DNA from 2 places in the Paenibacillus borealis genome. Region 2 is predicted to be linked to the other one. Evidence: a T-box and tRNA genes for the amino acid it is inferred to sense, from the RefSeq annotation. Region 2 holds a T-box; the other holds one or more tRNA genes.
What was found. A T-box is a leader RNA that pairs with one kind of tRNA and senses whether it is charged. The one in region 2 lies ahead of PBOR_RS28030 (arginine--tRNA ligase), so its partner is inferred to be a tRNA-Arg.
Positions count from the first base shown of each region.

Region 1: it has a tRNA-Arg gene. The T-box ahead of PBOR_RS28030 (arginine--tRNA ligase) is inferred to sense a tRNA for this amino acid. The anticodon was not compared.

Region 1 covers NZ_CP009285.1:6,442,865-6,449,090, forward strand. Annotated here, with positions in the region: gene PBOR_RS27250 (hypothetical protein) at 1-269, opposite strand, end outside; gene PBOR_RS27255 (ABC transporter substrate-binding protein) at 477-2,180, shown strand; tRNA gene PBOR_RS27260 (tRNA-Leu) at 2,272-2,350, opposite strand; tRNA gene PBOR_RS27265 (tRNA-Arg) at 2,524-2,600, opposite strand; tRNA gene PBOR_RS27270 (tRNA-Gly) at 2,607-2,681, opposite strand; tRNA gene PBOR_RS27275 (tRNA-Asp) at 2,827-2,904, opposite strand; tRNA gene PBOR_RS27280 (tRNA-Met) at 2,913-2,986, opposite strand; tRNA gene PBOR_RS27285 (tRNA-Val) at 3,027-3,102, opposite strand; tRNA gene PBOR_RS27290 (tRNA-Glu) at 3,165-3,239, opposite strand; gene PBOR_RS27295 (AAA family ATPase) at 3,382-3,900, opposite strand; rRNA gene rrf (5S ribosomal RNA) at 4,070-4,186, opposite strand; rRNA gene PBOR_RS27305 (23S ribosomal RNA) at 4,335-6,226, opposite strand, start outside.
Region 2 covers NZ_CP009285.1:6,622,753-6,628,978, forward strand. Annotated here, with positions in the region: gene PBOR_RS28010 (thioredoxin family protein) at 1-313, shown strand, start outside; gene PBOR_RS28015 (exosporium glycoprotein BclB-related protein) at 436-2,286, opposite strand; gene PBOR_RS28020 (hypothetical protein) at 2,327-2,686, opposite strand; gene PBOR_RS28025 (hypothetical protein) at 2,918-3,223, shown strand; gene PBOR_RS37815 (hypothetical protein) at 3,238-3,378, shown strand; T-box leader at 3,458-3,676, shown strand; gene PBOR_RS28030 (arginine--tRNA ligase) at 3,778-5,757, shown strand.

The sequences.
Region 1 (6,226 bases), 180 kb from region 2:
AATAACTTTTGCTTTTTTATGTAATAAAAATACAATAAGTCTGAATCGTCCTGTTCTTCAGATCCAGTGAATTTCAGAGCATCTTCAGTGACCAGTTTATAGATCTCCTGTTCAAAGTAAGTCAGGCTCTTAAACATCTCTGCAAACTCCAAATGTCCGGATAAAGTTAAAATAAGTTGAATCGCTTGAGAAGCTGTCTCTGTGTTCCGCGCATCGTTTATGGATCTTTCTATCAGCATATCATATGTTTCAAAGCTAACTTCCTTCATGCACTCTACGCTCCTATATATGTATTTAGATTATTCAACTAAATTAATATTTATTTCAATCTTCACCATTTATTCTTATTCCCCATTATATATATATGATAATATGTTAAAAATAGTTATTTAACTTTAATGTGACCACTTTTACAAAATAGAGGATGAATAGATTTCAGGAATCAGCTTCAAAATTGTTTATGAGGTGAGGGGTTTATGGAGAGAAACTACATTTCGATGCGCTCATATATTGGAAACAGAATTCTTTTTAAAACAAATGAGTTAGAGAACTTATGGAATTGTACAACAAAAACAGTAAACCGCAGATTAAAAAAATATCAGGATAAAAAACTGCTAGTCTTTCAAGCTGGAATCGGCAGGGGGAATCTGTCACAAATAATCTTTTCCCATCCCTTTGATGTGGAGCTCGACGAGTTTCTCAATCAAAGTTTAGCAGCTAAATCCTATGACGATATTCTGTTCCTGCTGGAATTAAATTTGCCTTCCCAATGGTTGAATAATGCGCTTGAGGACGTGCGTAAAATATTTAAAGTTCATTATATGAACGATAACTTAACATGTCTGAGAACGATATTGCCCCGCCCTGTTACAACCCTTGATCCCAGAAAAGCTTCCTCTGCACTAGAAGCATTTCTGCTTCAACAAACAGGCGATACCTTGCTTGATTTCGATATGGAGAAACAAAAAATAACACCAAGATTGGCTCATCATTGGCGTCAGCTGAATTTTGGTCGGACCTGGGTCTTATTTTTACGAAAAAACGTCCTGTTCCATAATGGAAAGCTATTTAACAGTGAGGATGTATTATATTCCATTAAACAAGCCTGTGGTCCGGAATCAGTCATATGCTGGGCTTTGGACAATATCGATAGTATGGAATGTCTAGACGAGTACTCGATAAAAATTTGTTTAAAAAAACCGGATTCGTTTTTCCTCAGATACCTATGCTCTATTAATCTAACAATGGTTCCAAACGGCTATAATTATCCGGTGGATCAATGGACCGGTACGGGAGCCTTTAAACTTGAAATAAAAAATGAAACCCCAGTGAGGCTTGTTAGCTTTAACGACTACTATGGCATCAAACCGTTACTTGACATTGTTGAATTCTGGAATATAAAAAAAGTAAAGCTCATTCCGGAGCAGCGTGCTGATTATTCACCTATCCTGCTAAATGATGGCTTCAATTTTATTATTTTCAATCACAAAAAATCCCCGGTTTTTAATCAAAAGGAGTTTAGGGAAGCCCTTTATCATTTACTCGACTCTAAACAAATGTTCACGGAGCTCAAGCGACCATATAATAATAAAATAAAAAGTTACTTCCAGACTCAAGAGAAGCATATCCCTCTTGAGGATAGTAAAATTGAGAACCTTTTGAAGGCTTGCGACTACAATAACGAACCTCTCACACTTGGATTTATGATGTCAGATGAATACAGTGAAGAAGCCAAGTGGATTCAGCAAAAAGCAAATAAGTACGGCCTTCGTCTTGAGTTAATGGCCATTGATAAAAATGAATATCTGTCGTCGAATCTTGCTGAGAGTAAAATTGATATTATGCTGGCTGGAGAAATACCTTCCGAAGATATTCAGCTCTCCTTTTTACAATTTCTCTTTAGCCCAGTATTGCTGCCCAAACGTTTTTTCTCCGATAACATATATAACGAAATTAACGAACACCTGGCAGAAGAAAATAATGATCCAGAAACGATATCGCCAAATGATAATTTATACAGACTGGATGATTTTTTGTTCAGCAATTATTACATAATTTATCTGAACCAAATGAAGCATGAACAAATGATTTATCCTTTCATTAATGAAGATGTAACAAGCAGTTACGGATATATGGATTTAAAAAATACCTGGTTTATAGATGAAGCCCAATATCGCTAAAGGGACAGCTCAGCTGGGGATGTTTCTGAACAACAAAAAATGACTGACATGTAATATTGCATTTAGCAATTTCACATGTCAGTCATTGTTATACCGGCGAGAGGACTCGAACCTCCACGGTTTCCCTCTCGATTTTGAGTCGAGCGCGTCTGCCATTCCGCCACGCCGGCAAATTATAGGTATATATCCCTTAAGGATACTTTGAGTATTCAAGAAGTAATAATGGCGCGCCCTGAGAGATACGGATGCTATACATCCGATTGCGAAGTTATTCTAACGAAGCATATGCTCCAACGAACTCGTTCGAATCTGAGGACACTTTGATTATCCCAAGAAGTAAATATGGCGCGCCCTGAGAGATTCGAACTCCCGACCTTTTGATTCGTAGTCAAACGCTCTATCCAGCTGAGCTAAGGGCGCAAAATATGGAGCGGACGACGGGAATCGAACCCGCGACCCTCGCCTTGGCAAGGCGATGCTCTACCGCTGAGCCACGTCCGCACACGGTATGTATTCAATAGTTTACTTAAGTAAAATGGCGGAACCGACGGGATACTCTTCACTCCGTTACGAGATTGCGATGTATTCCTTACGATGCCTATGCTTCAACGAACCCTGGGAATTCTCATCCCTGAAGTAAAAAAGATGGCGGAACCGACGGGATTCGAACCCGCGATCTCCTGCGTGACAGGCAGGCATGTTAGGCCAACTACACCACGGTTCCAAGTTAAATTGCGGGGGCAGGATTTGAACCTGCGGCCTTCGGGTTATGAGCCCGACGAGCTACCGGGCTGCTCCACCCCGCGTCAGTAATAAATGTATTCACTTCTATCTTGCAAGTCTCCATGGTGGAGGCTGAGGGGTTCGAACCCCCGACCCTCTGCTTGTAAGGCAGATGCTCTCCCAGCTGAGCTAAGCCTCCATCGAAGAAGCAACTTAATGATCATAACACATTATCATGAGATATACAAACATTATTTTTTATGGTGACTCGTATGGGATTCGAACCCATGTTACCTCCGTGAAAGGGAGGTGTCTTAACCCCTTGACCAACGAGCCATATCAACAATAATTCTTTCGACAACAAAAAATATTATATCAAATATATGGGCATAATGCAATAGAAAACAATATAATTATTAAATTCTTTTGTCCTTCCACTTCAACTCTATTCTGAATAGCTAATTGTAGAATCCGTTTCCTATTCCCCGGTCTTCAACAGAGATATAATAATTCCAGCTACCTCTGGAATGGACTTCTGCTCAGTGTCCACATAACACTCGAAGACCTTATTCTTCAGCCCTGTAAGGCATCTGTCCATCTGCACAGCAGCCCAGGAGTCCCTACCTTCACCACGGCTCTCCAGTCTGCTGAGCAGGGTCTCAGGTGAAGCAGACAACGTGAAGTGACGAACTTCACGGCCCTCGCTTCTTAGTCTACCCACTATCTCCATAAAATAGTCTGGATCTACTAGTGTCATAGGTACAATAATTGTTCCATCATACTCTGAATCTATGTATCTAAGCATTGAATACGCAAGCTCACGCCAGAGAGGATGGCTCTGAAAATCGTTTTTTGACATTTCCGCAGGAATGTTATCACGGATATAATAGCCGGCATTCTCCGGATCGAATACATAAGAATGTGGAATTCTCCGGTGGAGTTCATCCGCCGTTTGCGTTTTTCCTGAACAAAAGGTTCCATTCAGCCAAATAATCACATACGCACCCTCCCGACAATAATTATCTTATAAAGAAAATGTTGTATTATGAGCAGGAATTTTAAAATGTAATCCGTTCCCCTCCTCAGGCAGCGGGCTAAAATCGTGAAATTCATGTGTTAACTGTACAACAAAAAACCACCGTTGAATATCAACAGTGGTCTTAAGTGCTTGGCGGCGTCCTACTCTCCCAGGACCCTTCGGTCCAAGTACCATCGGCGCTGGAGGGCTTAACGGTCGTGTTCGGGATGGGTACGTGTGGAACCCCTCCGCTATCGCCACCAAACGGGCATTTGATATATCAAATGCATTGTTCAGGTCTCAGCATCGCCAAATGCTGAAAACAAATTTTCTCTACAGAACTGCTTGAGCTCTATAAATTACAATTTGATTCCTGAAAACTGAATCCGAAACGAATCTGCGTGTTAGAATTGTTGGATAAGCCCTCGACCGATTAGTATTGGTCAGCTCCATGCATTGCTGCACTTCCACCTCCAACCTATCTACCTCGTCGTCTTCAAGGGGTCTTACTAATTGGGAAATCTCATCTTGAGGGGGGCTTCACGCTTAGATGCTTTCAGCGCTTATCCCGTCCGTACGTAGCTACTCAGCCATGCTCCTGGCGGAACAACTGATGCACCAGCGGTACGTCCATCCCGGTCCTCTCGTACTAAGGACAGCTCCTCTCAAATTTCCTGCGCCCACGACAGATAGGGACCGAACTGTCTCACGACGTTCTGAACCCAGCTCGCGTACCGCTTTAATGGGCGAACAGCCCAACCCTTGGGACCTACTTCAGCCCCAGGATGCGATGAGCCGACATCGAGGTGCCAAACCTCCCCGTCGATGTGGACTCTTGGGGGAGATAAGCCTGTTATCCCCAGGGTAGCTTTTATCCGTTGAGCGATGGCCCTTCCATGCGGTACCACCGGATCACTAAGTCCGACTTTCGTCCCTGCTCGACTTGTAGGTCTCGCAGTCAAGCTCCCTTATGCCTTTGCACTCTGCGAATGATTTCCAACCATTCTGAGGGAACCTTTGAACGCCTCCGTTACTCTTTAGGAGGCGACCGCCCCAGTCAAACTGCCCGCCTGACACGGTCCCCGTACCCGCTTAGGGTACCAGGTTAGAACCTAGATACGATCAGGGTGGTATCCCAACGGCGCCTCCGCAGAAGCTTGCGCTCCTGCCTCACCGGCTCCCACCTATCCTGTACAGATCGTACCCAAATTCAATATCAAGCTGCAGTAAAGCTCCATGGGGTCTTTCCGTCTTGTCGCGGGTAACCTGCATCTTCACAGGTATTAAAATTTCACCGGATCTCTCGTTGAGACAGCGCCCAAGTCGTTACGCCATTCGTGCGGGTCAGAATTTACCTGACAAGGAATTTCGCTACCTTAGGACCGTTATAGTTACGGCCGCCGTTTACTGGGGCTTCGGTTCACAGCTTCGGATTGCTCCTAACCACTCCCCTTAACCTTCCAGCACCGGGCAGGCGTCAGCCCGTATACTTCGCCTTGCGGCTTCGCACAGACCTGTGTTTTTGCTAAACAGTCGCTTGGGCCTTTTCACTGCGGCCCCCTCGGGCTATTCACCCTACCGAGGCACCTCTTCTCCCGAAGTTACGAGGTCATTTTGCCGAGTTCCTTAACGAGAGTTCTTCCGCGCGCCTTAGAATTCTCTTCTCGCCTACCTGTGTCGGTTTGCGGTACGGGCACCTTCTCCTGGCTAGAGGCTTTTCTTGGCAGTGTGAGATCATGACCTTCGCTACTACAATTTTCGCTCCCCATCACAGCCCAGCCTTAACGGTGTGCGGATTTGCCTACACACCAGCCTCACTGCTTAGACGGACATCCATCAGTCCGCGTCACTACCCTCCTGCGTCACCCCATCGCTCATAGCGGATTACGGTGGTACAGTAATTTCAAACTGTTGTCCTTCGACTACGCCTTTCGGCCTCGCCTTAGGTCCCGACTTACCCTGAGCGGACGAGCCTTCCTCAGGAAACCTTGGGCTTTCGGCGGATCAGATTCTCACTGATCTTTTCGTTACTCATACCGGCATTCTCACTTGTATGCTGTCCAGCGCTCCTTACGGTACACCTTCAACCTACATACAACGCTCCCCTACCCCAGATGCAAAGCATCTAGCCATAGCTTCGGTGGTGTGTTTAGCCCCGTTACATTTTCGGCGCAGAGTCACTCGACCAGTGAGCTATTACGCACTCTTTCAATGGTGGCTGCTTCTAAGCCAACATCCTGGTTGTCTGTGCAACTCCACATCCTTTCCCACTTAACACACACTTGGGGACCTTAGCTGATGGTCT
Region 2 (6,226 bases):
GATGGAGGAGCACAAATTCCCTTGGACTTATCTGCGTGACGATACGCAAGAGACCGCCCGGGCCTATGGCGCGCTGCGCACGCCCCACTTCTATATCTTCGACGAAGCCCGCAAGCTGGTCTACACCGGACGCGGCGTCGATAATCCGCGCGAGGCCAGCAAGCTGACCGTCAACAATCTGGATAACGCCCTGACAGAGCTGGTAGCCGGGCAACCGGTCAGTGAACCTCTGACTAACCCGATCGGCTGCAATGTGAAATGGGACGGCCAGGATGCCCACTGGATGCCGGCCGAGGCTTGCGATCTGGTATAACATTGCATGTTAGACATTATTCATATTTAGTTCTCTTCCACATACAAAAACAGGGACCTCCTAAGCTCAAGCTTGGGAGGTCCCTGTTTTATTACTATTGCGTATAGCTTGCAGCGCTGCGATTAGACGATTGTAACCCCACCGCTGGCATAACCGGCCACCGTTGTCGCTACATCAAGACCAGCTGTTACCGTTGCCGAGAAGACCATCAGCAGACGCTCACCGGCTGTTACCGGTATACTGAGTCCTGTAGTTAAGCCGCTGCTGATCGTACCGAGAGAAAGAACTCCTGTCAATGGCGGAGCCAAAGTTACTGTGGCACCAGCGACCGCCGTGAAGCTGTTATTTGGTGTAGTAGAATGGAACAATCTCGCAGTTATGGTTACCGTCGAACCTACTAAGCTAAGTCCCGCAGTTGTACTGAAATAGCCTGCCAGTGAAGTAATAGTTCCGGCACGCGGTACGGAGAAGGCAAAGTTGAGCAATGTACCAGCCGCACCTGTCAGGTCAATAGTTCCGCCCGCAATGCTGACACCGGTAGAGCTGCTGCCGAAACCTACAAGACTAGAGGTGTTCAGAAGCCCGCCCAGTACTGTTGTCAAAGCTACTGGAAGCCCGGAAGCATACGGAATGATGGCCCCTGAACCCGCTGCTCCTGTCGCCCCGGTAACACCGGTAACCCCAGTCGCTCCCGCCGTGCCTGTCGCGCCCGTAACCCCAGTCGCTCCTGCTGTGCCTGTCGCGCCCGTAACCCCAGTCGCTCCCGCTGTGCCCGTCGCTCCCGTAACCCCAGTCGCGCCCGCCGTGCCTGTCGCTCCAGTAACCCCAGTCGCTCCCGCTGTGCCCGTCGCTCCAGTAACCCCAGTCGCTCCAGCTGTGCCCGTCGCTCCAGTAACCCCAGTCGCCCCAGCTATACCTGTCGCTCCAGTAACCCCAGTCGCCCCAGCTATGCCTGTCGCTCCCGTAACCCCAGTCGCTCCCGCTATGCCTGTCGCTCCAGTAACCCCGGTCGCTCCCGCCGTGCCCGTCGCTCCCGTAACCCCAGTCGCTCCTGCCGTGCCCGTCGCACCTGTAACCCCAGTCGCTCCCGCTGTGCCTGTCGCTCCAGTAACCCCAGTCGCTCCCGCTGTGCCTGTCGCTCCAGTAACCCCAGTCGCTCCCGCTGTGCCCGTCGCTCCCGTAACCCCAGTCGCTCCCGCTGTGCCCGTCGCTCCAGTTACTCCGGTCGCGCCTGCTGTGCCCGTCGCGCCCGTAACCCCAGTCGCGCCAGCTGTGCCCGTCGCTCCAGTTACTCCGGTCGCGCCTGCTGTGCCCGTCGCGCCAGTTACTCCGGTCGCGCCTGCCGTGCCCGTCGCTCCAGTTACTCCGGTCGCGCCTGCCGTGCCCGTCGCTCCAGTAACCCCATTCGCGCCCGCTGTGCCCGTCGCTCCTGTAACCCCAGTCGCGCCCGCCGTGCCTGTCGCTCCCGTAACCCCAGTCGCGCCTGCTGTGCCTGTCGCTCCCGTAACCCCTGTTGCACCTGTCGCTCCGCCGCCGGAACCTGTCGCGCCGGTAGCGCCTTGAGCACCCGTTGCTCCGGTTGCCCCCGCCGGCCCGGTTGCGCCGGTAATGCCGAAGACTTCACCCAGCAATTCTGCAGAAACCAGGCGATGGGCGGTTACCAGTGCCCCTGTGCTGCTCTTACCCCAGATCGAAACCTGGACCGGATCATTTACAGTGGCAGGTGTTAAGAAAGTAAATTCTATACCATCCAGATCAGCAAAATAGGTAGTGGTTATCGATTGATTCGGAGCAACATCGATCGCCTCGCTGACATACAGGTTTCTGACGCCGCCACTCAAATAGTATCCCTGAACCGATACTGAGGAGGCAGTGATATCGCTGCGGTTATCAATTCTGACTGTAACCTGGGTAGTCGGTCTCACACCGCCAACCATGTTATTTTCTATCGGTCCCGTGGACAAAAAACTCATCGTTTCAGCACTCCTTTTCCTATTAGAATGGGGTGAATCTCTATACTTCGGAGCTTAATTTCTCATGTGTAACAACGCGATGGGCATTCACCAGCTGGCCGGTAGAAGTCTTGCCCCATACTGAAATTCCGATCTCCTCCTCGGTTGCTTCCCCGATCGTGAAGATAAATTCAAACGCATCCAGATCGGCAAAGTAATCCCTGGTCACCACTTCATTCGGAGCAATATTAATAACCTCACTTACATACAGTATTCTTGTCGCCCCCAGCAAGTAGCCCTGAATACTGACCGCGGAGCCGCCCACGGCATCACGCTTCACCAGCTTTACCGTAACAGTCTGCGTAGGTCTGACTCCCGAAACGGCATTGTTCTCGATAGGTCCTGTTGATAAAATCGGCATCCCGTCTCATCCCTCCTTCCATGTCTAGCATTTACGGCTGTGAAACTATGTTACTAGCGACGGTTGATCTTTAATCGCACAATATAATATTATTCGGGCATCCTCAGCTCGGTGTGGACATAAGACAGGTTCCATTCACCAAAATCTGCGGGGGCGCATATCTTTTATTAAGGAGAGACCGCCCTTACTGCCGCTTTCCTGCCAGAACGCCCAATGGAAGAAGGGAGTCAGATGCCCCCTCCTGGAAAAGGAAAGAAACCTGCCGCCAAAAAAACGCCGGCCAGCTCCAAAACACAAACTCCAAAAGGGCTTGAGTTCGCAGTGGCCGCCCTTCTTTTGACCGGCAAGCTGAAAGTAGACTCCATCCAGATGTACACGGACGCGTCGATGTTCGTCAGTCTGGTAGGCAAATATAAAACCTTAAGTGATCTAAGCAATGACAACGTCGATAAGCTGGTCAGCTTCCTTGATGACAACAGCAGTCTGACACTGAACGAGATTATGACCGCTTTGAAAAAGAAAGCCGAAAACTCCTGATTACCTAAACGGAAGTGAAAGTGAGGCGCGGGGATATGGACAGCTTTGACGGGGAGGGCTTCGCCGGCGGTCTGCTGCTGGTGATTGTAATTGCCCTGCTGATTTATGGTTCCACGGACATTAAGAATCTGACGGGAGCACCTACAGCGGATTAAAGATCTGCAGAGGCGCATCAGCCGTCCGGTAATCTGCTATTGCTTTCTTCGGGAAATTCGCTATACTGGTAAAAATCATATTCAATCGATGACCGGGAAAGTAGTTGCCCTGAATCTAGTCCCCAGCGAGCCGGGAGAGTGTAAGCCGGTACAGATCAGGCAATGAAGCGCACCCGTGAGATGGACTTCTGAATGAAGAGTAGGAAGCCCCGGCTAAAGACCGTTAACCTGTGAGGTGGCTGAACTGTAGGTTTAGCAACGAGAGTGGTACCGCGAGCGCTTAAGCCTCGTCTCTTTTGAGACGAAGGCTTTTTTTGTCGTCTATTTCCGTAACAACCTCTGGCCCTTTGCGGCCGCTTACACTTTTTCACAAATTTATAGGAGGTACTTATTATGTTAATGCTTAGTCAGCTTATCAAGAACAGTCTGGAACAATGTATTTCCAAAGTATCTGAAGGCCTGGGGATTCTCGGCAGCTCTCCGGTAAACGCGGCTCTGGAGCAGCCGGCCAATGCCGAGCATGGGGACTATTCCAGCAATATTGCTATGCAACTGGCCCGGACCCTGCGCAAGCCTCCGGCCGTCATCGCGGAACTGATCACCGCCGAGCTCAAAGCGTCGGGTTCCGCAAACGGACTGCTGCAGAGAATCGAGGTTGCGCCGCCGGGGTTCATTAATATGTATATCGATTGGCAGGTATGGGCGCAGACTGATTTTGCACTCCCGCAGGCTGGAGGTGAGAAGGTTATCGTCGAACACACTAGCGTTAATCCGAATAAAAGCATGCACATCGGCCACCTGAGAAACTCCTGTATCGGGGATGCTTTGGCCAGAATTCTGAGAAAAACCGGTCATACTGTCGAGGTGCACAACTACGTGGATGATCTCGGCAATCAGCTTGCGGATACCGTTGTTGGCCTGTTGAATGTGCCGCTTGCGGGGAATCATGTCCGTTTCGGGGATTATTGCTGGGACATCTATGCCGAGATCAACAAAGAGTATGCGCAGCATCCGGAGTCTGTACATAAGCGGACCGAAATTCTTCACGCGCTGGAACAAGGTCACGGCAACACCGCCTGGATCGGCAACCTAGTTGCAGGACAGATTGTGAAAGAGCATGTGGAGGAGATGCGGAACTTCGGGATCGGCTACGATCTGCTGGTCTGGGAGAGCAGCATTCTGAAAGAAGGCTTCTGGGCTTCCGCCTTCGACCTTCTGTCGCAGACAGAGGTGTTCGTTCAGGAGAGTGAGGGTAAGCTGGCAGGCTGCTGGATTCTGAAGCAATCCGCTGGCGGTGGCGACTCCGCACAGGATACTGAAGAGGAGCATCAGAAGGATAAGGTGCTGGTGCGCTCGAACGGGATTCTGACCTATACGGCCAAGGATATCGCTTATCATCTGTGGAAATTCGGCCTCTTGGATAAAGATTTTGCCTACAGTGAGTTTAACAGCGGGCTGTGGACGACTGGGCTGAGCGGCGAGGTGCTGCCTTTTGGACATGCGGACAAGGTCGTTAACGTCATCGATTACAGACAGGAATATCCGCAGGCGATGGTGAAGCAGGCATTCCAGGCACTGGGATACCACGAGCAGGCGGAGCGGCTGCATCATGTAAGTTACGGGGTGGTTTCTCTAAGTCCGGCTTCCGCTGCCGGGCTTGGTCTGGATACATCCGCCGGCAAAAGCTCCTATGCCATGTCCGGACGCCAGGGCATCGGAATTAAGGTAACCGAGCTGGTCCGGCTTATGGAGGATTCCATCGATGCTACCCGTTCGGATAAAAACGGCCTGTCCAGCCGGCTCATCGCCACCGCAGCCATCCGCTACTATCTGCTGCGCTTCAATCTGGGGACAGAGATTGTGTTTGATTTCAAACAGGCCATGGAGATTTCCGGCAACACTGGCGTCTACCTGATGTATGCCTATGCCCGGGCCAGCCGTGTGCTCAGTAAAGGCGGCGCCTTGGCGGAGAGTGGTAGCGGGAATAGTGGGAATAGCCGGAATGATAGAGATAGTGCGGATAACTTATATAGCGCAAATAGTATAGATAAGAGTGATAACGTAGACAGCATAGATCAAAAAGAGGGAGATCTTCCGCTCTTTCCGCTACAGCTTGAAGCAGCCGAGCTTGCTCTGCTGAGACAGCTCAGCCTCTGGCAGGACACCCTATATACGGCAAGCCGGGAGCTTACGCCAAATACGATCTGTAACTATGCGCACAGTCTGGCCGCACTGTTCAGCAATTTCTACTCCGCCTGCCCGATTCTCAAAGGAGAAGCTTCCATCGTCGCCTTCCGTCTCTGGCTGACCCGGCGCTTCACCGGTACTTTGGGCGAGGCGCTTGATGTGCTCGGACTGCCCAAGCCGGAACGGATGTAAGCCGGGAGCGTAGCTGCTGTACCGGTTCCCGAATGTGAATGTGTATAAGCGGGGCAATAAAGTAAATAGCGGTACTCATGGTGTGAATGATGCTGGTTACTTTGAAGATCGCTGTAGGCGAGTGGGGGTTTGAGTAACAATGCGTATGCTCCAACGTCCCCGGCTGGCGCCTAGGGTTCTCATCCTCCGGACGACAAAACAGCCTTCCCGAAGGAAGGCTGTTACTTGACGTCCCGGAAGGGATACAGCCCATTCGGGCTGATTGCGATGTATTCCTATCGAAGCCTATGCTCCAACGTCCCCGGCTGGCGCCTAGGGTTCTCCTCCTCCGGACGACAAAACAGCCTTCCCGAAGGAAGGCTGTTACTTGACGTCCCGGAAGGGATACAGCCCATTCGGGCTGATTGCGATGTATTCCTATCGAAGCGTATGCTCCAACGTCCCCGGCTGGCGCCTAGGGTTCTCCTCC